Regions from separate parts of the Ruegeria sp. B32 genome, predicted to be linked through region 2. Evidence: riboswitches for the same ligand, from Rfam matches in the RefSeq annotation. Region 2 holds a riboswitch; each other region holds the start of a gene.
The links. Region 2 has a riboswitch for cobalamin ahead of K3752_RS00080 (DUF1636 domain-containing protein). Riboswitches for the same ligand answer to the same signal wherever they lie in the genome.
Positions count from the first base shown of each region.

Region 1: another riboswitch for cobalamin. It lies ahead of K3752_RS11470 (DUF1636 domain-containing protein); the one in region 2 lies ahead of K3752_RS00080 (DUF1636 domain-containing protein).
Region 3: another riboswitch for cobalamin. It lies ahead of K3752_RS11540 (CbtB domain-containing protein); the one in region 2 lies ahead of K3752_RS00080 (DUF1636 domain-containing protein).

Region 1 covers NZ_CP081106.1:2,254,129-2,260,961, reverse strand. Annotated here, with positions in the region: gene cobN (cobaltochelatase subunit CobN) at 1-2,193, opposite strand, end outside; gene cobW (cobalamin biosynthesis protein CobW) at 2,200-3,255, opposite strand; gene K3752_RS11470 (DUF1636 domain-containing protein) at 3,258-3,641, opposite strand; cobalamin riboswitch at 3,723-3,928, opposite strand; gene K3752_RS11465 (LysR family transcriptional regulator) at 4,001-4,876, opposite strand; gene K3752_RS11460 (NAD(P)-dependent oxidoreductase) at 4,985-5,941, shown strand; gene K3752_RS11455 (hypothetical protein) at 6,458-6,833, shown strand, end outside.
Region 2 covers NZ_CP081106.1:13,184-20,016, reverse strand. Annotated here, with positions in the region: tRNA gene K3752_RS00100 (tRNA-Ser) at 526-615, shown strand; gene K3752_RS00095 (iron ABC transporter permease) at 746-1,774, opposite strand; gene K3752_RS00090 (ABC transporter substrate-binding protein) at 1,775-2,728, opposite strand; gene K3752_RS00085 (ABC transporter ATP-binding protein) at 2,725-3,531, opposite strand; gene K3752_RS00080 (DUF1636 domain-containing protein) at 3,528-3,926, opposite strand; cobalamin riboswitch at 4,029-4,237, opposite strand; gene K3752_RS00075 (hypothetical protein) at 4,922-5,221, shown strand; gene K3752_RS00070 (hypothetical protein) at 5,546-5,884, shown strand; gene K3752_RS00065 (hypothetical protein) at 5,940-6,554, shown strand; gene K3752_RS00060 (hypothetical protein) at 6,607-6,833, shown strand, end outside.
Region 3 covers NZ_CP081106.1:2,268,166-2,274,998, forward strand. Annotated here, with positions in the region: gene cobM (precorrin-4 C(11)-methyltransferase) at 1-200, shown strand, start outside; gene K3752_RS11525 (cobyrinate a,c-diamide synthase) at 193-1,509, shown strand; gene cobA (uroporphyrinogen-III C-methyltransferase) at 1,506-2,234, shown strand; gene cobF (precorrin-6A synthase (deacetylating)) at 2,227-2,970, shown strand; cobalamin riboswitch at 3,014-3,223, shown strand; gene K3752_RS11540 (CbtB domain-containing protein) at 3,259-3,429, shown strand; gene K3752_RS11545 (CbtA family protein) at 3,434-4,132, shown strand; gene K3752_RS11550 (hypothetical protein) at 4,197-4,691, shown strand; gene K3752_RS11555 (DUF1636 domain-containing protein) at 4,679-5,023, opposite strand; gene K3752_RS11560 (DUF302 domain-containing protein) at 5,168-5,629, shown strand; gene K3752_RS11565 (thiamine pyrophosphate-binding protein) at 5,709-6,833, shown strand, end outside.

The sequences.
Region 1 (6,833 bases), 1.2 Mb from region 2:
GTTGCGCCCCGTGGGCAGCACGTCGGTGCGCCCGCGATAGGGCGAGCCGGATGGCCCGGCCTCGATCCGTTTGCCGGCCAGAGCATCCAGCAGGGCCTGGCGTTCGGCCTGGGCCGAGGCAGCGGCGTCGAAATTGCCCGCAACCTGCGGCGCGCGGCCGAAGACATGCAGCCCGTCGCCGAACTGGCTTTCCTTGATGTCGCAGACGAAACGGTCGATGCGGGTGATCGCCTCGGCGGTGCTGGTGGCCTGATCCAGCCCCAGATCGGACTCGAGCCCGATGGCCTGCGCTTCGTCACGGATATCGGCCTGCAGCCGGTCGCGCCGCTTGGGGTCCAGCCCGTCGGCGTTCGAGAACTCGTCCAGCAGCGATTCCAGCCGCACCATGCGGTCGGGCGTGCTGCTTTGCTTCATCGGCGGAGGAATGTGGCCCAGCGTCACCGCCCCGATCCGGCGCTTGGCCTGCGCGGCCTCGCCCGGGTCGTTCACGATGAACGGATAGGTCACCGGCAGATCGCCGATCAGCGCCTCGGGCCAGCATTCCGCCGAGAGCGCCACCGATTTGCCCGGCAGCCATTCCAGCGTTCCGTGGGCGCCGATATGGATCAGCGCATCGGCGCCCAACCCGTGCCGCAGCCACAGGTAGAAGGCTACGTAGCCGTGCCGGGGCGTGCGCGACAGGTCGTGGTATTCGTCGTCGCGCAGTTCCGGAGTGCCGCGTTCGGGCTGTAACGCCACCAGCGCCTTGCCGCGCCGAAGCGCGGTGAAGTGGAAGGCCCCATCGGCACAGGTCGGGTCGTCCTCGGGTGCGCCCCAGACGGTTTCCAGATTGGCGCGCAACGCCTCGGGCAGTTGCGCCAGCGCCGCGCGGTAGGCCGAGACCGGCCAGGAAATCCGGGCGTCCAGCAAGGTATCGGCAATCGGTTCGGCGGGGGCGGTGTCATAGCCGGCGCCCTGCAGGTCGGACAGGATCGCCTCGGCCGAGGCCAGCGCGTCCAACCCCACCGCATGGGCCATCTGCCAGTCTTTGCCCGGATAGGTGGACAGGACCAGCGCGGGGACCTGTTGCGCCTTTGGCTTCTCGGCCAGGTCCACCCAGGCCATCGCCCGGTCGACGATGGCGGTGATCCGGTCGGGCTCGGGCCGGTGGGTGAAACGGGAATATTCCAGTTGCGGGTCGCGCTTGCCCGGCTCCTTGAACGAGGCGACACCGGCTGTGATACGCCCGTCCACCTCGGGCAGGACCACATGCATGGCCAGATCGGCGGGCGACATGCCGCGTTCGGCCTCGGCCCAGGCCTTGCGGCGCGAAGTGGCCAGCGCGACCTGAAATACCGGCACGCCCGCCACGTCCAAGGGCGATGTGCCCGACGCGCCCTTGCCCGAAAACGAGGTGGCATTGATGATCGCCGAGGGCGTCATCTCGGGGATAATCTCGGCCAGCCATTCCGCCGCCGCAGGCGCCTTGAGCGAGGGCGCGAACAGCCCTACCGCCTGATGACCCCGCGCGCGGATTTCTCGGATCAGGGCCGCGACCGGCGCGGTATCGGCCGCGGTCAGGTAGGCGCGGTAGAACGTCACGATGATGCGCCGACCTTCGCCCGCGAATGCGTCCTCGGGCGCAATCACGCCGCGATCCGGGCACCACGCGCCGCATTCGGGCAGAGTCTTGGCCCCCATCACCGGCCCGGCATAGAGCCCCGCCGCCAGCGCCATCTGCGCCAGCGCCGCCTGCGCGGCCACCTCGCCGCCGGTGTCGCACAGATGCGCCAGCCGCCGCAGGGTCGAGACCGGCAGGGTGGAATAGTCGTCCAGCCGCGTATCCTCGCGCCCGTCGGCGGGCAGCACCGCCAGCGCGATGCCCTTGGCCTGCGCCAGCGCCAGCACCTGCTGCAACCCGTAGGACCAATAGGGCACTCCGCCGATCAGCCGGATCAGGATGCCCTTGGCACCCTCCAGCGTCTGCTCGACATAGGTATCGACCGACAATGGGTGCTTCAGCGCCGTCAGGTTGGCCAGCCGCAACGAGGGCATCCGCCCCTCGGGCCCGCCGCCGCGATGCCAGCCGGCCGCGAAAGCACCCAGGTCGCTGTCCGAAAAGGACAGCACCACCAGATCCGCCGGGCTCTGGCCCAGATCGGTCGGGGTCTCGGTTTCTTCGAGCCCGTGGTTTTCGCGGAAGACGACGTGCATCGGTGCTTACTCGGCGGCCTCGGTGACGCCCGTCAGGATGCCGCGGATCGCGGCCTCGTCGATGTCGTCATGCTCGGCGATGACCACAAGGCGCGAGCGGCGCTCTTCCTCGGGTTTCCACGGGCGGTCATACTGGTGCCGCACCCGCGCGCCGACCGCCTGGACCAGCAGGCGCATCGGCTTGCCCTGAACGGCGGCATAGCCCTTGACCCGCAGGATGTTCAGCTCGTTCGCCAGACGCTCGATATTGGCGACCAGCTGCGCCGGGTCGGTCTGTTCTGGCAGCTCGACCACAATGCTTTCGAAATCGTCATGTTCGTGGTCGTCATGGCCATCGTGATGCGAGGGGCGGGCGTCCATGTCGTCCTCGGCTGCGGCCTCCAGCCCCAGCACCACGCGCACGTCCACCGCACCCTCGGCCACTTCGACCACGGGCAGGGGGCGGGGCGCCTCGGCGGCGATGATCTCGCGCGCCTTGGCCACGCCTTCGGGGCCGGCCAGGTCAGGCTTGGTCAGCAGGATGATGTCGGCGCACGAGATCTGATCCTCGAACACCTCGGACAGGGGCGTTTCGTGGTCGATCGAGTCATCGGCCATGCGCTGGGCATCCACCGCCGCGACATTCGGGGCGAAGCGGCCTGCGGCCACGGCCTCGGCATCGGCCAGAGCGATCACGCCGTCCACGGTGATCTTGGAACGGATGTCGGGCCAGTCGAACGCCTTGAGCAGCGGTTTCGGCAGGGCCAGACCGCTGGTTTCGATCAGGATGTGATCGGGGCGCGGGTCGAGCGCCATCAGCGCCTCGATCGTGGGGATGAAGTCATCGGCCACGGTGCAGCAGATGCAGCCATTGGCCAGTTCCATGATGTTTTCCGCCGGGCAGTCGGGGATCGCGCAGCTTTTCAGGATTTCGCCATCGACGCCCACGTCGCCGAATTCGTTGACCACCACGGCCAGCCGCTTGCCCTGCGGGTTTTGCATCAGATGGCGGATCAGCGTGGTCTTGCCCGAGCCGAGAAAGCCGGTGATGACGGTGACGGGAAGTTTTTCGAGGGTGCTCATGCTCAGGCTCCAATCGGGGGAATGCGGGCGGCGCAGTTCTTGCGGAAATGTTCAGGGCGGTCGCGCCATTTCACAAGGCCATCATCGGCGGCCAGATATTTGGTGGCGCCTTCGACGATGATCTCGACATGGTCGGATTCGTTCAGGTTTTCATAGACGAAGGTCCAGCGCGACGGCCCGCCGCGCAGAACGATCGAGCAGCCCTGATCGCAGTTCGACAGGCATTCGACCGGCTTCAGGGTGATGCCCTCGGGCAGGTCGGCAGCGGCCAGCGCCTTGTGCAGCAGCGTGCCGGGGCGTTGGGCGTCATCCTCGATGGGCAGCCCGCGTCGGCAGGTGGTGCAGACCAGCAGTTCAACTGGTGTGGTCTCGGTCACGTCTCTCATCCCCCCTCACTCGGTTGTCGGGGGACGGGGTATGCGCGGGCCACGTTGCGGACATGGGCCCGACACCGGAACACCCCGTCCGGTTTGTCTTCGGGCGTTGGCAGGTCTCCCGGCTTGCGGATGTCAGAGCGGCGCTCTGTCGGATGTCCCGCCTTCCCGGCCAGCAGCCAGTGGCATTTGGGCACCCTCTCCGGTCACGGTCGCGGGGGCGGCTGCGTTTGACGGAAAACCGCTGACGCATTCCCTTTTCATCTGCTTGCACAGACACCAACGCAAGCGACATGCGGCACGGGCAGGGGGGTTGTCAAGCGCGCGGGGCCAAGTGCCTCGCGTCGGATCGAAAAAGCGACTTGCCGGGATCAATCCGCGGCATCGCCGGCCAGCCGGTCGCGCAGCCAGGCCAGGAACAACTGGGCAGGGATGGACGGAGGCGCCGCGCTGACGCTGCGGATCAGATAATGCGACTGGGCAAAGGGAATCGCCGGCCCCGCAACCCGGATCGGCGCGCCCTGGGCGATGGTGTTGCGCGCGAACCGCTCCAGAACGGTGGCATAGCCAGCGCCGGCCATCACCAGTTGCAGCGCCGTGACGGTCGTATCCGCCGAATTACGCGCGGGGCGGTCGGGCAGGTCGGTGCCCGTGGCCTCGAAGTACCGCGCCCAGTTGTCCTCATACCCCAGAATGTGAATCAACGGGCCGTTTTGCAGGTCTGGCGCCGGGTCCTGCGCCCGGCAGACGGGCACCAGCCGTTCCGAGCACAGCTGTTCGGCCGCAACTCCGGGCCAGTCGCCATAGCCCAGCCGGATTTCCACGTCCACATCCGCAGGCGCGGCCGAGTCGTTCCAGATATGCGACACCAGCCGCACCGGGATCTCGGGGTGCTGGGCGCTGAACGCGGGCAGCTCGGCCGCGATCCAGTAGGTCATCGTCGATATCGCCGCCCGGATGGTCAGCGCCTGCCGCGAGGCGGGGCCGAACAAGCTGTTGGTGGACAGCGCAATATCCGACAGCGCCCGGCGCACGGTCAGCGCATAGGACTGGCCCAGCTCGGTCAGCGACAGGTGTCGGGCGTTGCGGGCAAAAAGCGGCTGCCCGAGGTCCGCCTCGAGCGAGCGGATATGCAGCGACACCGCCGTCTGGGTCAGGCCCAGTTCCTGCGCGGCGGTGGTGAAATTCAGATGGCGGGCGGCGGCTTCGAAGCTGCGCAGCCAGGCCGGATTGGGCAGGCGGTCCATTCAGCACCAAAATATTTTGCATTTAGATTGACTTATTATTCGTTTCTTTTGTCGATGGGCAACGGAAATACTCGTGCCAACGAAATTGCGCCTGCGGGAGGGCAGAACATGAAGGTCGGTTTCATCGGTTTGGGCAATGTGGGGTGCAAGCTGTCGGGGTCGCTGCTGCGCAACGGTATCGACCTGACGGTACACGACCTGAACCCCGATCTTGTGGCGGAGTTCGCCGCCAAGGGAGCAAAAGCCGGTGAAAGCCCGGCCCAGATGATGCGCGATTGCGATGCGGTCATCACCTGCTTGCCGTCGCCCGCTGCCTCGGACGCAGTGATGCAGCAGATGCTGCCCGAGGTTACCCACGGTAAGATCTGGATGGAGATGTCCACCACCGACGAGGCCGAGGTCAAACGCCTGGGGGCCATGGTGATCGAACGCGGCGGGGCGGCGGTGGACTGCCCGGTTTCGGGCGGGTGCCACCGGGCGGCCACGGGCAATATCTCGATCTTCGCGGGCTGCGACCGGGCCACGTTCGAGCGTATCCTGCCGTTCCTTACGACCATGGGCCGGCGCATTCTGCATACCGGCGATCTGGGCACGGCCTCGGTTCTGAAGGTGCTGACCAACTATCTGGCCACTGCCAACCTGATCACCTGCGCCGAGGCGCTGGTGACCGCAAAGGCCGCCGGGATGGACCTGAACACCACCTACGAGGCGATCAAGATCTCGTCCGGCACGTCCTTCGTGCATGAAACCGAAAGCCAGGTGATCCTGAACGGCTCGCGCGATATTTCCTTCACCATGGACCTGGTGAAAAAGGATATCGGCCTGTTCCAGGAGGTCGCCGACCGCGCCGGCGTGCCGTTGGAGATGAACCCGTTGATGATTAAGATCTTCGACGACGCCATCGCCCGCTATGGCGCGCGCGAGCTGTCGCCCAACGTCATTCGACGGCTCGAGGATGCAACCGGGCTGAGCATTACCGCGCCCGGTTTTCCGGCCGAGATGCAGGACGATGAACCAGAAGAGCCGGGGTATGAGGTGATTCCTCAAGGCCGAAGCACGGTTTGAGCCGACGGTCAGCGCAAGGCACGCCCTTTCCGGGGGGGCTCGCATGTACCGACCGCGTCGCTGGTGACCCAGCGCGGACTAAATCCTTGCCCGGAAATTACTGGTTAGCTCGGCTGCGCTAACCATCTCCGCGCGTATTTTGGCGTTTCGTATCAACAAACTGGTCCAGGCGACTATCACAGGACCAGAGAACAGCGATGCAATGCGAGGCTGGAAAGTTGGAGGCGAGTACCGGAATCGAACCGGTGTACACGGATTTGCAATCCAGAAAGAGCGCGAGCGAAAACAACGGCTTAAGGGTGCAAAACACCCCCTGACAAAAAGTGAACAAAAAGCGAAAGTTTCAAAGCCAAATTCGCCGGTTCAAAACGAAAAAGGCCCCGTCACAGCGGCAACTGTGAACCGGGGCCAAATAGAAAAAGCCTGTCAGCTTCCGAAACACGTTAGCACAGGCCAGCGCCGCACCGCAAACGCTCAGTCGCCTTTTTCGTGGCCTCTGAAAGGCGAGGTGGTCCAATGAGCTGGCGCATCGCAAATGAGTGCGCCGAGCGCCGCTTTGGCAGCGCTGCGCGCAAGCAGATCATCATGTTCCTGGCCGACAAGGCGAGCGATGACGGCTCGGGAATCTGGTGTTCCAAGGGGACGATCCAGCGCCACACAGAGCTCAGCGAGAGCACGGTCAAGCGCACCATCATCGACTTCCTGCGTGAAGGTATTCTGATCGAGACAGGGCGGCGGCACTGCAAGAACGGCTACACCGTCATTTACCGCATTGTTCTGGATCGCGTGGCCGCGCTCGAACCCACGGCCGAGCCCGACATCGACACGGGGGTCACTGTGAACCCCGTCCAGCCTGAACCCGGTACGGGGTCCACGGTGAACGGGGTACGGG
Region 2 (6,833 bases):
TAAAATCTTAGCAAATATGCATCCATTGGCATGTAATTGGCAAGTTTTCTGTTCTTATGCCTGTTCCGCAGACAAGCCGAGCCGCCGAGTTTAGTCAAAAGAAACCGCCGTTTCTGCAACTCAAACCACCTGGCACGGGTGATCCAGCAGAGCGCGTTCCAACGCCAAAGGCAGGCAACCTCTCCAATTGGTTCAGCCGTTCGCGACACCCATCATTTTGCAGATGCAGTTCCCCACCGCACCTGGCTCGCCATAATTATGTGTCCGATTACGTACTCTGGCCGCGCGTAAATTCTCAGGCCAACCGACGTTGGGATAGCGAAACCAAATCGAAGCAGAACGCGAATCCACGCATAGTTCTTGGAAATCCAACAGCAAGACATGGTGACCACGCCTTGGTCCAAGCGGGTGCAGACCTAAGCGATTCCAAGCGTTTTCAAGGGCTTCGCCCAATCCGGCAAAAATTTCCGGTGGCGCAGGAATTGGCCTTGTATTTCCGTCGCTTGCACGGCTATACCCGTCGGCGGAGACGTGGCCGAGTGGTCGAAGGCGCTCCCCTGCTAAGGGAGTAGGCGGGAAACCGTCTCGAGGGTTCGAATCCCTTCGTCTCCGCCATTACCCATTGATATGGCTAAAATAGTGAAGGGCTTGCTTTCAAGTTCTACACTTTTGCTGCGCGCCTTCGCCGGTGCTCCGCCAGCTTCAAGCACCGTTTGGCTGATGATCCGCCAACGGGCCTCAACACTCAGCGTTTCAACAACAGAATAAAGAAGATCCCTCCCAAAAGACCCGTGACGACGCCAACTGGGATGTCCTCGGGGGCCATTGCGGTTCTGGCGACCACATCCGCCCAGAGCAAAAACAAACCACCCAGAATTGCCGACAGAGGAACGACGCGTCGATAGTCTCCGCCAACAAGGAACCGCACGATATGCGGAACCATCAGACCGACGAAGCCGATCTTGCCCGAGAAGGCCACCATGACTCCGGTGATCAGCGCGCCAGCTGCAAAGACACCAAGCCGAAACCGCGCCACCGCAATACCCAACGAGCTTGCAGTCTCATCCCCGATGGTCATCGCGTTCAGCCTGGCGGCCTGAAGCCACAACCAGGTGCCGCATGGCAGCAGGATCGCCAGCGGGTAGATCAGGTATGACCATTGAGCCAACCCCAACCCGCCCAACATCCAGAACACGACCGTATGGGCCGCCTTGGGATCGCCGAGGAAAATCAGAATGTTGGCGCCAGCCATGATGACGAAAGACACCGCCACACCGGTCAGGACCAGGCGGTCCGCGCTTGTGGCGCCGGCCCAGCGGGCAACGCTCAGGACCGTCAGCGTGGCCGCCAGGGCACCCAGAAACGCCATGACCGGCACGGTCAGAAGCCCCAGAAACAAGCCGGTATGCAACAAGGCAAGAATGGCTCCAAACGCGCCGCCGGCCGATATGCCCAGCAGGTGCGGATCGGCCAGCGGGTTTCTTGTGACCGCTTGGAGGGTGGCCCCGACAATCGCCAGTCCGGCCCCGACCATGACGGCAAGCAAGGCGCGCGGAAAACGGATTTCCCAGATAATCGCGGCGCGGCCCTTTGACCATGTCGGCTCGCCCGAGGATAGGCCGGTTTCGTGCAGCAACACTCCCCAAACGGTCTTGGTGGGCACCGAAATGGCCCCCACCGAGATCGCAAAGGACAAGGAAACGACCATCACGACTAGCCCCACCAGCATCGCCGCCCAGAGCGGTAGTACCCGGCGCGCCTGCACTACGCGCATTTAGTTGCCGACCAAGGCAGCCGGGCCCCAAAAGCCATGGGCGAGCTTCCGAACCGCCTTGATGTTGCGCGGTCCGGGTGTGGCCTCGACATATTCCAGAACCACGAAACGATCGTTCTTGACCGCGTCCAGATCTGCAAATGCAGGATTATTGACCATGAAGTCCCGCTTCTGCTCGGCGGTGACGTCGCCATAATTGACGATCACAATGACTTCGGGGTTGCGATCGACGACTTCCTCCCAAGTGACGGTCGCCCAGCTTTTCTCGAAATCATCCATGATGTTGACGCCGCCTGCGGCCTCGATCAGAGCGGTCGGCATGGCATAGCGGCCGGCAGTGAACGGCGTATCCTCGCCGCTGTCATAGACAAAGACACGCAGCGGTTCGTCCGAGGGATTCAGGCTGAATGTGATCTCAGCGAGTTCGGCCTTATATCCCTGGACCAGCTTTTGCGCCCTGTCTTCGACACCGAAGATACGACCGAGGTTCAGAAGATCGTTGTACATGTCGCTCATGCTGGCTTTGGGCTTGTCGCCGATATGGATGCAGCTTTCAGTCAGTTCGTAGACTTTGATCCCGAAAGGTTCGAGCGTCTCTGGCGTCACCTCGCCACCCACTTTCATCCCGTAGTTCCAGCCCGCGAAATAGAAATCGGCATCTGCGCCGACCAGCACCTCTTTGCTGGGATACTTGGCCGACAGATCGGGCAGCTGCTGCACTCCGGCGCGCATGTCCTCGTCCAACGTCTTCCAGCCGGAAATGCCGGTATATCCCACCATTCGGTCGGCGAGGCCCAGCACCAGCATCATTTCCGTCAGGTTCACGTCGTTCGAGACCGCCGCCTTGGGCGGTTCTTCAAAGGTGACGGTTCGATTGCAACTTTGCACGGTGGTTTCCGCGGTCGCGGTGTTGGCGGCCAAAGCAAGGCCCAGGGCCAGGGTGGTCGGTTTCATTTCAAGCTTCCTTCTGGTTGGGGATTGGGGAGTTGATAGGTCAGGTGAGGTTTGTGACTGAGGCTGAGCTGCTCTTGCCGGGCGGTGACTTCGAACGTGTCAGAGACCAGCCTGTCACTCAGCACTGTCTGGGGTGGGCCAAAGCCGCAGGGTCGACCGTTCTTCAGAACCAGAACACGGTCGCAGACATCGGCAGCCAAGTTCAGGTCGTGCAGCGAGGTGACGATCGTCAGATCGAGGTCCCGGATCAGCCGCAACACCTCTAGCTGGTGGCGGATGTCCAGGTGGTTGGTAGGCTCGTCCAGCACAAGAATCCGGGGCTCTTGGGCAAGGGCGCGGGCGACCATCACACGCTGACGCTCGCCGCCGGACAGAGTGGCCAGCCCACGGTCGGCAAACCCGTGCAGATCCATTCGGTGAAGCGCGGACTCGATGATCTGGTGGTCACGACTGCCGGGCGTGGACAGGCCTAACCGGTGCGGCACACGTCCCAACGCCACGACGTCGCGCACGGTCAGCGCGAAATCCGAGGGCTGCTCCTGCAGCACGGCGGCAACCTGACGCGCCAGCGCCCGGGGGGCCATTCTTTTGACGGACACGCCGTCCACCAGAATGTCGCCCGAGGACGGACGGTGATAGCCGTAGATCATCCGCAGAAGGGTTGTCTTGCCGGCACCGTTCGGCCCCACAACCCCCATGACCTGCCCGCGCATCAGCGCAAAACTGGTCTCGTGCAGCACCAACGGCGCTCGTTTTCGCGGCGCCCAGGTGACGGTATTCACCGACAGCAAAGGCGCGCTCATGAGGCGCAATCCGCATTTTCCGAAGACGCAGCCATCGCGGCTGGAATGCGGGCCAGCGTCGCGTGGCGAAGCCCGGCCGGGCGGTCGACCGAGCTGCACCATCCATCGCGCAACTGCTGGTACAGCCGGGCGAATTCCACCAATGCCCCGGTCACTTCAGACGTCAGGCCGCCAAACAGGTAAGATGCCTTGCCCGGCGCGTGATAGGCGACGGTACAGGGTCGGGTGCACCCGGCCATGCAGGCCGCACCGGAAACGTCAAAACCTGCCAAACCGTCGTCTTCGGCCAGCGCGGCGCGCAATCGTCCGATCAGGTCAGGCCCGGGGCGTACGGCTGCGCTTTTGGGTCGGCAAGATAGGCAAACCGTGATTTTATGTGTTGATTGTCGGTTCATTTCGCCCTCCGCGAAATCGCGGGGCGGAAAGGGAACCAGTCATGTCAGCGGCGTAAGCCGAAAATGCCATCTTGGCCTCCTTCCGGGACACCCCGCCCGAGTTGAGTTGCGTTTGATGATGGCAGGTCTCCTGACTCGCGGTGTATGGCTTGCCCCGCCTTCCCAGACCTATCGGCCCAGTGGCATCCGGGGGTCGCACACCGCCTACAGTTGCGGGGGCAGTCACGGAATTGGCGTCAGAACGGCGCCGCACCGTATTCCCTTTTACCCGACCGCCGAAACGATCGGGAACCATCAGCGCCAATCTCATCCATGAATCGGGTTGCACTGTCAACGACGTTCTGGGCGGGTACGTAATGGAGGTATCCAGGCGACCCTTCGGCACCACCTGAGCGACAGACCGGGCCGCGAATCACGTCGTTTTGACCAACTGGATTAAGATAGCTCGGAAGGTCCCGAAACACGGCGGCGCAAGCGGGCCGACTGCCAAGCCTCCGTGAGCGGCCTCGCCTTTTCCCTTTGAATGCAGAAGCCTATCGTTGGAAAGCGTACAAAATTTACGCGCGGAAAAATCATTGATTTATCCTGTGATTGATTCAAACATACGAATTCGACACAACTTTAGCTTTACCTCCGTTGTTGTCGCTGTCGCCCGTTTCGTCGGGCCCTTCCGACTGCTGGAGTGAGTGCTGGCGGTCGGAAGGCATTTTACGAAGATCAGCGTTGGGAGGACGCAGTGCCGGGATTAAATTTACGAACCCTTCCGCGAAAGTTCGCACCGGTTTTTACCCATAATGTCATAACATCAGCACGCTTTGTTCACGGTCCCGGGGATCAGCAGAAATCCTGTCTGCCAGCCACGTCATTGGCGACAGACTTTTTTGGAACGGGAATTACCAGACCGGGGTATGCTCGTATGACTGCATAGACGTGAGCGCGCAAAAAAAAGAGGCCACCTATTCCACATGTATCGACAAACCCAAGAGGAGAAGAAAGTGATTAAGAAAGTCATGATGATTTCAGGCGCGACGTGTTTCGCACTACTAGCGGCCTGTGACGACACCAGCACGTCAAGCGCACCTGCCGAACTGACGCCCGCTCAACAGGCGTGTCTGCGAGACGTGGCCAAAACAACCAACAATTCGCAGGTGGTCGTGCTCTCATCCGCCTTCAGCGAGGCTGGAACACAAGTCACCGTTGGGGTTGGAGAGGATCGGGCTCCGTGGAATTGTATTGCCTACAGTGACGGCGCGACAGCTGGTATCGAGTTCCTCGGCGACGAAGGCGCACTTTGACCCGTTTGATGCGTAGCCGGAATCGGCTGCGCAGCGCTGGCTTGATACTCTGAGGTCCGGCATGGTCTGCAGAATAACCATCATCGCGTTTGCGACCCTTTACCTGTTGGCGTTGTTTGCGTTTGTGACGGGCACTTTTGGCTGGTTTGGACAGGAACGAGACCCATTGTCCGGCGTATTCCTTTTGCCGCTGGGTCTGCCTTGGGTCCTTGCGTTGGACCTTTTCTCAGAGTCGGCCAAACCGTGGCTCGCGGCGATTGCACCGGTGCTCAACCTGTTGGCACTGGTTTTGATATGCAGATGGGCACGTGGTTTGCGCCAGGAATGAAGGCGGAACTCTTTCCCGCAAAATGGGAGGAAAACATGGGAAAAGTGATCTTGGGGCTTGTGATCGGGCTCATCCTCGGCGTGGTTGGAGCGATGACCTTGGGCGGCGGGGCCGCGATGGGTGTCGGCGTTGCGACAGGCTTGTCCGCCGGTGTGTGCATCACATTGAAGGGAGCTCAGGCCGAGAACCTGATCACCGCCGAGCAAGCAGATCAGATCCTCAATCGCGTGAACTCCGAGATGGCATCATTGCAAGGAATTGAAACGACGGACGAGATCGTCGGCAGCGCACAGGCATGCGATGAATTTCTGGCAAAGTTGCGGGAAGCGAAGTGAGGTTTCTGCTCACCGGAAACATAACATTTACGATAGACCGACAGAGGATCTGCTTATGAAACGCAGTTTTTGGAATCTTTTCACACCCGCACTTGCGATCAGCGGAACGGCCGCCCTGGCCATGTCAGACGCCGACGACGCGTGTATCGACCATCTGCGGCAGGTCGGTGGACCGGACGGTCAGTCCGGCACGATCGAAAGCTCACAGTTCTCGGAAGCCGGCACGCTCGTCATGCTGCGTGACGCGGGCGGAACACTTTGGCGCTGCATTGCGTACAAGGACGGAAGCATTGGCGAGATGTCGGTTGTCGAGGCGATGGACGATGGTGGCGGAGCCATGGACGGCGCTGCCGGGTCGACAGGTAGCCAGCGCGTAAAATTCGATGCCGGGTCCACCGGCGCCGAGCTCGTCGGCCAACTCGCGCCAGGGGAATCGCAGCAATACGTTCTTGGCGCGAAGAACGAACAGTTTCTTTACGTCCGCGTTGCTCCGCGAAATGGCTCTTTGGACTACGTCATTCGCAACCCCGATGGGTCGGAACTGTTGGGATTAATGTCTGCGGACAAGGAGTATCGCGGACAGCTGTGGCAATCCGGCGATCATGTTGTCGAGGTCATCAACCGCGGCAACTCTGCCGTCGACTACAACGTCATTTTTGGAATTGAGTAGGTGATCGACCTGAAACCCTGAACCGCATTTCAAAAACAATCAGGAAGAACAGATGAAATCCAAGATCCTATTGGTGATCGGCGCGGTCAGTGCCTCTGTGCTTGCAGGATGCGACGAAAGTGGCGGATCAGTGGACGCAAGTGCACCGGTTGTGGGCAGCTCCAGCGATCTTTCGTCATTTGAAGGGGCAAGAGCAGGTCAGGCTGAAATGGGCATTCAAAGTCTCGGGTTTGAACTCATCCGAAGCGAAGGGCTGACCTCGTACTGGTTCAACAAGGA
Region 3 (6,833 bases), 1.2 Mb from region 2:
GAATCATCCGCGCCACGCTGGGCACGTTGAAGGACTCGCTGGACGAAAGCATCTCGCGCACCGCGCTGATCCTGGTCGGGCCGGCGCTGGCCGGTGAAGGCTTCGACGAAAGCTGCTTGTATTCCAAGACTTATGACCGTCGCTATCGTCCGCAAAGCGCCGACAGCCCGTGGTCAAGCTGGAGTCACGGCGATGACTAACCCGCCCGGACTGCTGATCTCGGCCCCATCCTCGGGCACGGGCAAGACCACGGTGATGCTGGGCCTGCTGCGCGCGCTGGCCGAGGACGGGCTGACGGTGCAGCCCTTCAAGAGCGGTCCCGACTACATCGACCCGGCCTTTCACCGGGCGGCGGCGGGGCGGGCCTCGTTCAACCTGGACAGCTGGGCGATGGGCGCGCCGTTGCTGGGCGCGATTGCGGCGCAGGCCCAAGGCGCCGACATCGTGGTGGCCGAAGGGTCGATGGGCCTGTTCGACGGAGTCGCCAAGCCGGGAGAACTGGGCCACGGGTCAAGCGCCGAAACCGCGCTGCGCATGGGCTGGCCGGTGGTTCTGGTGCTGGACGTGGGCGGACAGGCGCAATCGGCTGCGGCCACGGCGCTGGGGTTCCGGATGTACAACCCCGACCTGCCCTTTGCCGGCGTGATTCTGAACCGCTGCGCCAGCCCGCGCCACGAACGCCTGACCCGTCTGGGGATGGAGCGCGCGGGCCTGCCGGTTCTGGGCGTCCTGCCCCGGCGCGGCGACCTGACCCTGCCTGAGCGGCATCTTGGTTTGATTCAAGCGGTCGAGCACCCCGATCTGGAAAGCGCGATTGCCGGCTACGCGGCCTTTCTGCGTGAGCATGTGGAACTGGAGGCGATCAAGCGGGCGGCCTCCTCGGGCCCGATGGGGCCGTCGTCGGCCGCGCTGCCGCGCCCTCCGGCGCAACGGATCGCACTGGCCCGGGACGCGGCGTTTTCCTTTACCTATCCGCACCTTCTGGAAGGCTGGCGGGCGGCCGGGGCCGAGATCCTGCCGTTTTCTCCGCTGGCGGACGAGGCGCCGGCCCCGGATGCCGATCTGGTCTGGTTGCCCGGCGGGTACCCCGAACTGCACGCCGGAACCTTGGCTGCGGCAGAGCGGTTCCTGACCGGCTTGCGCAGACATGCCGAAACGCGGCCCGTACATGGTGAATGCGGCGGCTACATGGCCCTGGGCGAAGGGCTGATCGACAAGGACGGCACCCGCCACCGGATGGCCGGGCTGCTGGGCCTTGTCACTTCGTACGAGAAGCGCAAGTTCAACCTGGGCTATCGCCGAGCCGAGTTGCTGGCCGACATGCCCGGGTTCTCGGCCGGGACCGCGCTGCGGGGGCACGAGTTCCACTATTCCTCGATCGTCGAGCAGCCCGACGCGCCCTTGGCACGGGTTTTTGACGCCGAAGGCGCCGAAGGTCCGCAGACCGGATCGCGCCGCGGACATGTCACCGGTACGTTCTTCCATCTGATCGCAGAGGCCAGCGCATGAGCGGTTTCGTTTCCTTCATCGGGTCCGGTCCCGGCGACCCGGAATTGTTGACCCTCAAGGCCGTGGACCGGCTGCAAAAGGCCGATGCGGTACTGTTCGACGATCTCAGCAGCGGGCCGATCCTGAGCCATGCGCGCAAGGAGGCCGACCTTGTGGGCGTGGGCAAGCGCGCCGGGCGGCCCTCGCCCAAGCAGGACCATGTCAGCCGCCTGCTGGTCGAGTACGCCCAGACCGGCCAGCGGATCGTGCGGCTGAAATCGGGCGATGGCGGCCTGTTCGGACGCCTCGAGGAGGAGCTGGTGGCACTGCGCGCTGCCAGGATCGCGTACGAGATCATTCCGGGTATCCCCTCGGCCATTGCGGCGGCTGCGGCTGCGGGCATCCCGCTGACCCGGCGCCTGACCGCGCGGCGGGTGCAATTCGTCACCGGCCACGATGTCAGCGGGAAGCTTCCCGAGGACTTGAACCTGCCCGCGCTGGCCGACCCGGGTGCGACGACGGTGGTGTTCATGGGCAAGCGCACCTTTCCACTGCTAGCCGGCGCGCTGCACGCGCATGGGCTGCCGCTGGAGACCCCCGCGCTGATGGCCGAGTCGGTCTCGACGCCTGAGCAGTCGCTGCACCGGTCCACCGTCGGTGCCTTGGCCGAGCGCCTGGGTTCCGAGATCGGCACCGCGCCAGCGCTGATCCTTTATGGTCCGTTGGCGGAGTTCGACGATGATTGATCTGGTCTTGATCGGAATCGGCACCGGCAACCCGGACCACGTGACCTTTCAGGGCGCGCAGGCGATCCGCGCGGCCGATCTGATCCTGATCCCGCGCAAGGGCGCCAACAAGGCCGATCTGGCCGGCGTGCGCGAGGAAATCATCCGCAAGGTCACCGGCACACCGCCCCAAATCGCCTATTTCGACATCCCCGAGCGCCGGTCGCAAGATGGCTACCTGCGCGGCGTGGATGAATGGCACGACGCGATCGCCCTGCGCTGGCAGGAGGCGATGGCCCGGCACCCCAAGGCGCGCACCGTCGCCCTGCTGATCTGGGGCGACCCGTCGCTCTATGACAGTTCGCTGCGAATCGCGGCGCGGCTGGACCCGCAGCCGAACGCCACGGTGATCCCCGGCATCACGGCGCTGCAGGCGCTGACGGCGGCCCATGCCATGCCAATCAACGAGATCGGCGCGCCTTATCTGGTGACCACCGGCCGGCGCATCCGCGACGAGGGCTGGCCCAGCGACGCCGATACGGTTGCGGTGATGCTGGATGGCGAATGTTCGTTCCAGACGCTGGACATGGCCGATTTTGACATCTGGTGGGGGGCTTACGTTGGTATGCCCGAGCAGATCCTGATCAAAGGTCCGCTGGCCGATGTGGCCGATGAGATCCTGCGCACCCGCACCGAGGCCCGCGCCCGGCACGAGTGGATCATGGATATCTATGTTCTGAAAAAGCGCGGGAATTGACGCGAAAGGTCGCAAATGGCGATTGCGCCACAGCGGCATTCACGTCTAAATGGACGGGTCTGGTCCTGCCGGAGACATCCGGATGCTAAGAGGGAATTTGGTGCGGCCTGCGCGCAGGTCAAATCCGAAGCCGCCCCCGCGACTGTAAGCGGTGAGCCCTGTTCAACCAGCCACTCCCGATCCGTTCGGGGGGAAGGCGAACAGAGGCGCTGACCCGCAAGCCAGGAGACCTGCCAGGCGAACAATGAAACACCGGCCGTCGGGTGCGGCGGCACAGGAGGACAGAAAATGACGACACAAACGCAAACCGCATCAACGGCACGCGCTGGCATTCTTTCGGCAGTGTTCGCGGCAGCCCTGGGCCTGGGGATCATCACCCTGGCTGGTCACGTTCAGGCATCGGCGCTGCATGACGCCGCGCATGACGTGCGCCACGCAACCGGCTTCCCCTGCCACTAAACCAATGTTCAGTCGCATTCTGACCAGCGCGTTGTTCGCTGGTGCTGCAGCCGGGTTGATCGTCGCCCTGCTGCAGTTGGTATTCGTGCAACCCGTGTTGCTGCATGCTGAACTCTATGAATCCGGAGAGCTGGTGCATTTCGGAGCCGAAGCCGTCTCGGCCCATCCCGAACTGCCGGGCATGTTCTCGGACCTGACCCGCGACGGGCTGAGCGTGGTGTTCACCATGCTGACCTATACCGGCTATGCGCTGGTTCTGGTCGCCCTGATGTCGCTGGCCGAGGCGCAAGGCCACCCGGTTGACGGGCGCACGGGCGTGCTATGGGGGCTTGCCGGTTTCATCGCCTTTCACCTGGCGCCGGGCTTCACCCTGGCCCCCGAGGTTCCGGGTGTTGCCGCAGCCGACGTGTTCGCGCGGCAGATCTGGTGGTGGGCAACCGTCGCGGCTGCTGGTGTGGCCATGTGGCTGATCGCCTTTGGTGGCAACATCGTCAGCTATCTGGTTGCGGCCGTGCTGTTGATGGCCCCGCACCTGATCGGCGCGCCGGAACCCGACGTGTTCACCGGGCCGGTTCCGACCGAGATCGGGGCCCTGTTCGCAGCACGCGCCTTTGGCGTCGGCCTTGTGGCCTGGGTGCTGCTGGGTTCGTTTGCCGGGTATTTCTGGCAAAGCGAGGGCAAGCGCGTCGAAGCCGCGGCCTGATCCCCGAAATCCCACGACCCGCCGGCGCCCAACCGGCGGGTCATTTGCTTTTCAAGGAAACATGATGACACGCTCGCTTGCTCTTTTCGCGATCGGTCTGGTCTTTGGTGGGGGTGCCGGGTTCGTGCTGGCCGCGGCCAACGGCGTCACCTTCGATGGCCACGACCATTCCGACCCCGCCCAACATGGCGGCCATCACGCCGAGGCCATGGCCCATGACCACAGCGCCGCCATCAACCTGCCCGCCGGACCGGACGCGCCGGGGCTGGAGATCGCCGTCTCCCCCGACCCGATGGCGGGTTGGAACCTGCATGTGATGCCAAAAAACTTCCGCTTCTCGCCGGAGAACGCCTCGCTGGACAACAAGCCCGGCGAAGGCCATGCGCATGTCTATGTAAACGGCGTCAAGCTGGCCCGGCTTTATGGCAACTGGATGCACATTTCGGACCTGCCCAAGGGCGACACTACCATCGAGGTCTCGCTGAACGCCAACAGCCACAGCCCGCTGGCCGTGGATGGGGTGCCGGTCAGCGCCTCGGTCACGGTTCAGGTGGACTGAAACGCGGGGATCCGCGCCCGCAGACACAAGCGAAGCCGCCCGCACGGCCGGGCGTCTTCGATCCAGCCATTCGGGCTGTTCAGAATGGTCCGGCAGGTCGCCGCAATGTCATCGGCATCGGCAACCGGATCGATCCCCGAAAACACGTAGGACGCCAGGCTTTGCCCCTGCATCGCCACCACGGTCGGCTCATTGCAACCGCTGAAACAGGCGTGCTCGGCGATCTCGACCTGCCCGTCCACGCCCGCAGCGCGCAGGGCGTCCGATACGGCCTGACGCTCGGCCGGCAAGTCGCGCTCGCCCGCGCAGCTGCTGCAGATCAAAACACGCATGCCACTCGCCTGCCTTTTCCGTTTCACACTGTCGCTTGTGCGGGTTTCGCACCCCCGGCGCAAGCCCGCCGCCCACGATATTGTGACTGTACGCACCCGGGAATTCGGGAAGACTTGGGCCAACCACGACCTGGAGAGCCCGTGATGAAACGTCTTATGTTTTTCCTCGGCCTGCTGGCGCTGCCCGCGCTTGCTGCCGATATCGAACCACGGCCGGGTTGGGCCGTCCACCCGACGACCAAGACCCATGACGCGCTGGTGGCCGACACGATCGCAGCGGTCAAGGCAAACGGTCTGATCGTGGTAACGCAGGCCGGGCCCACCAAGGCCGCCGCCGCGCGCGGCATCACCATTCCGGGCAATCGGGTGATCGGCGTCTTCAACAACGACTATGCGGTGCGGGTTCTGGAACAATCGGTGCCCGCGATGATCGAGGCGCCGATCCGCCTGTACGTCACGGAAAACGAGGACGGGGCCGCGACGCTGTCCTACAAGACGCCCAGCCTGGTCTTTGCCCCCTACACCGATGGATCCGACGCCTTGCCCGCGATTGCCGCAGAGTTGGACGCCAAATTCGCCGCCATCGCCCAGACGGCTGTCAAATAGTCACACTGACGTGATGCGGCTTGCGCCGGCCCGGAACCTCCGCAATCTGCTGCGCAACGGAACTTACGGAGCTTGTTCGATGCAGGACCTGTCCCCCCGCGCTGCGGACCTTCTGGCGCAACGGCTGTACGAGGCCGGGTGCCGCCACGCCTTCGGCATGCCCGGAGGCGAGGTGTTGACCCTGGTCGATGCGCTGGAACAGGCCGGGATCACCTTTCACCTGACCAAGCACGAAAACTCGGCCGGTTTCATGGCCGAGGCGGTGCACCATCGCGATGGCGCGCCGGCGATTCTGGTGGCGACTCTGGGTCCTGGGGCCATGAACGGCATCAATGTCGTGGCCAACGCGCTGCAGGACCGGGTGCCGATGATCGTGCTGACCGGCTGCGTCGATGCCGACGAGGCGCTGACTTACACCCATCAGGTCATGGATCACGCGCAGGTCTATCGCTCGATCACCAAGGGCACGTTCACCCTGACGGCCAAGGGCGCCGACATCATCGCCGACAAAGCCGTGTCGCTGGCCACGCAGGCGCGACCGGGGCCGGTGCATATCGACGTACCGATCTCGGTCGCCGATACCCGGGTGTCTATCGCCAAGCGCCGACGGCTGACCCGGGCCGCCCGCGTCGCGCCGGAGGGCACATGCCTGGAGAAGGCCCGCCGCTGGGTGGCCGAGGCCGAGCGTCCGCTGGCGATCATCGGGCTGGACGTTCTGTATGACGACTCGCGCAGCGTGGTGCGGGCGTTTCTGGAACATTTCGGCATCCCGTTCGTCACGACCTACAAGGCCAAGGGCGTGGTGCCCGAGGATCACCCGCTGTGCCTGGGTGGCGCGGGCCTGTCACCCCTGGCCGACACGCAGCTTGTGCCGCTGGTCGAACAGGCCGACCTGATCCTGTGCCTGGGCTATGACCCGATCGAAATGCGCCCCGGCTGGCGCGAGATATGGGACCCGGACGAGAAACGCGTGATCGACATTTCGGCCATGGTGAATGACCACTACATGCACCAGGCAGGGCTGAACCTGGTGGCCGATACCGGCGCCACGCTCGAGGCGATCGCCAAGGGCAACCCTGCGCGACCGACTTGGCCCCAAGGCCAACCGGCGCAGGTCAAGGCCGCCTTGGCCGCGGCCTTTCCCATCGATGACGACTGGGGCCCCGCCGCCGTGATCGCCGAGACCCGCGACACCCTGCCCCCC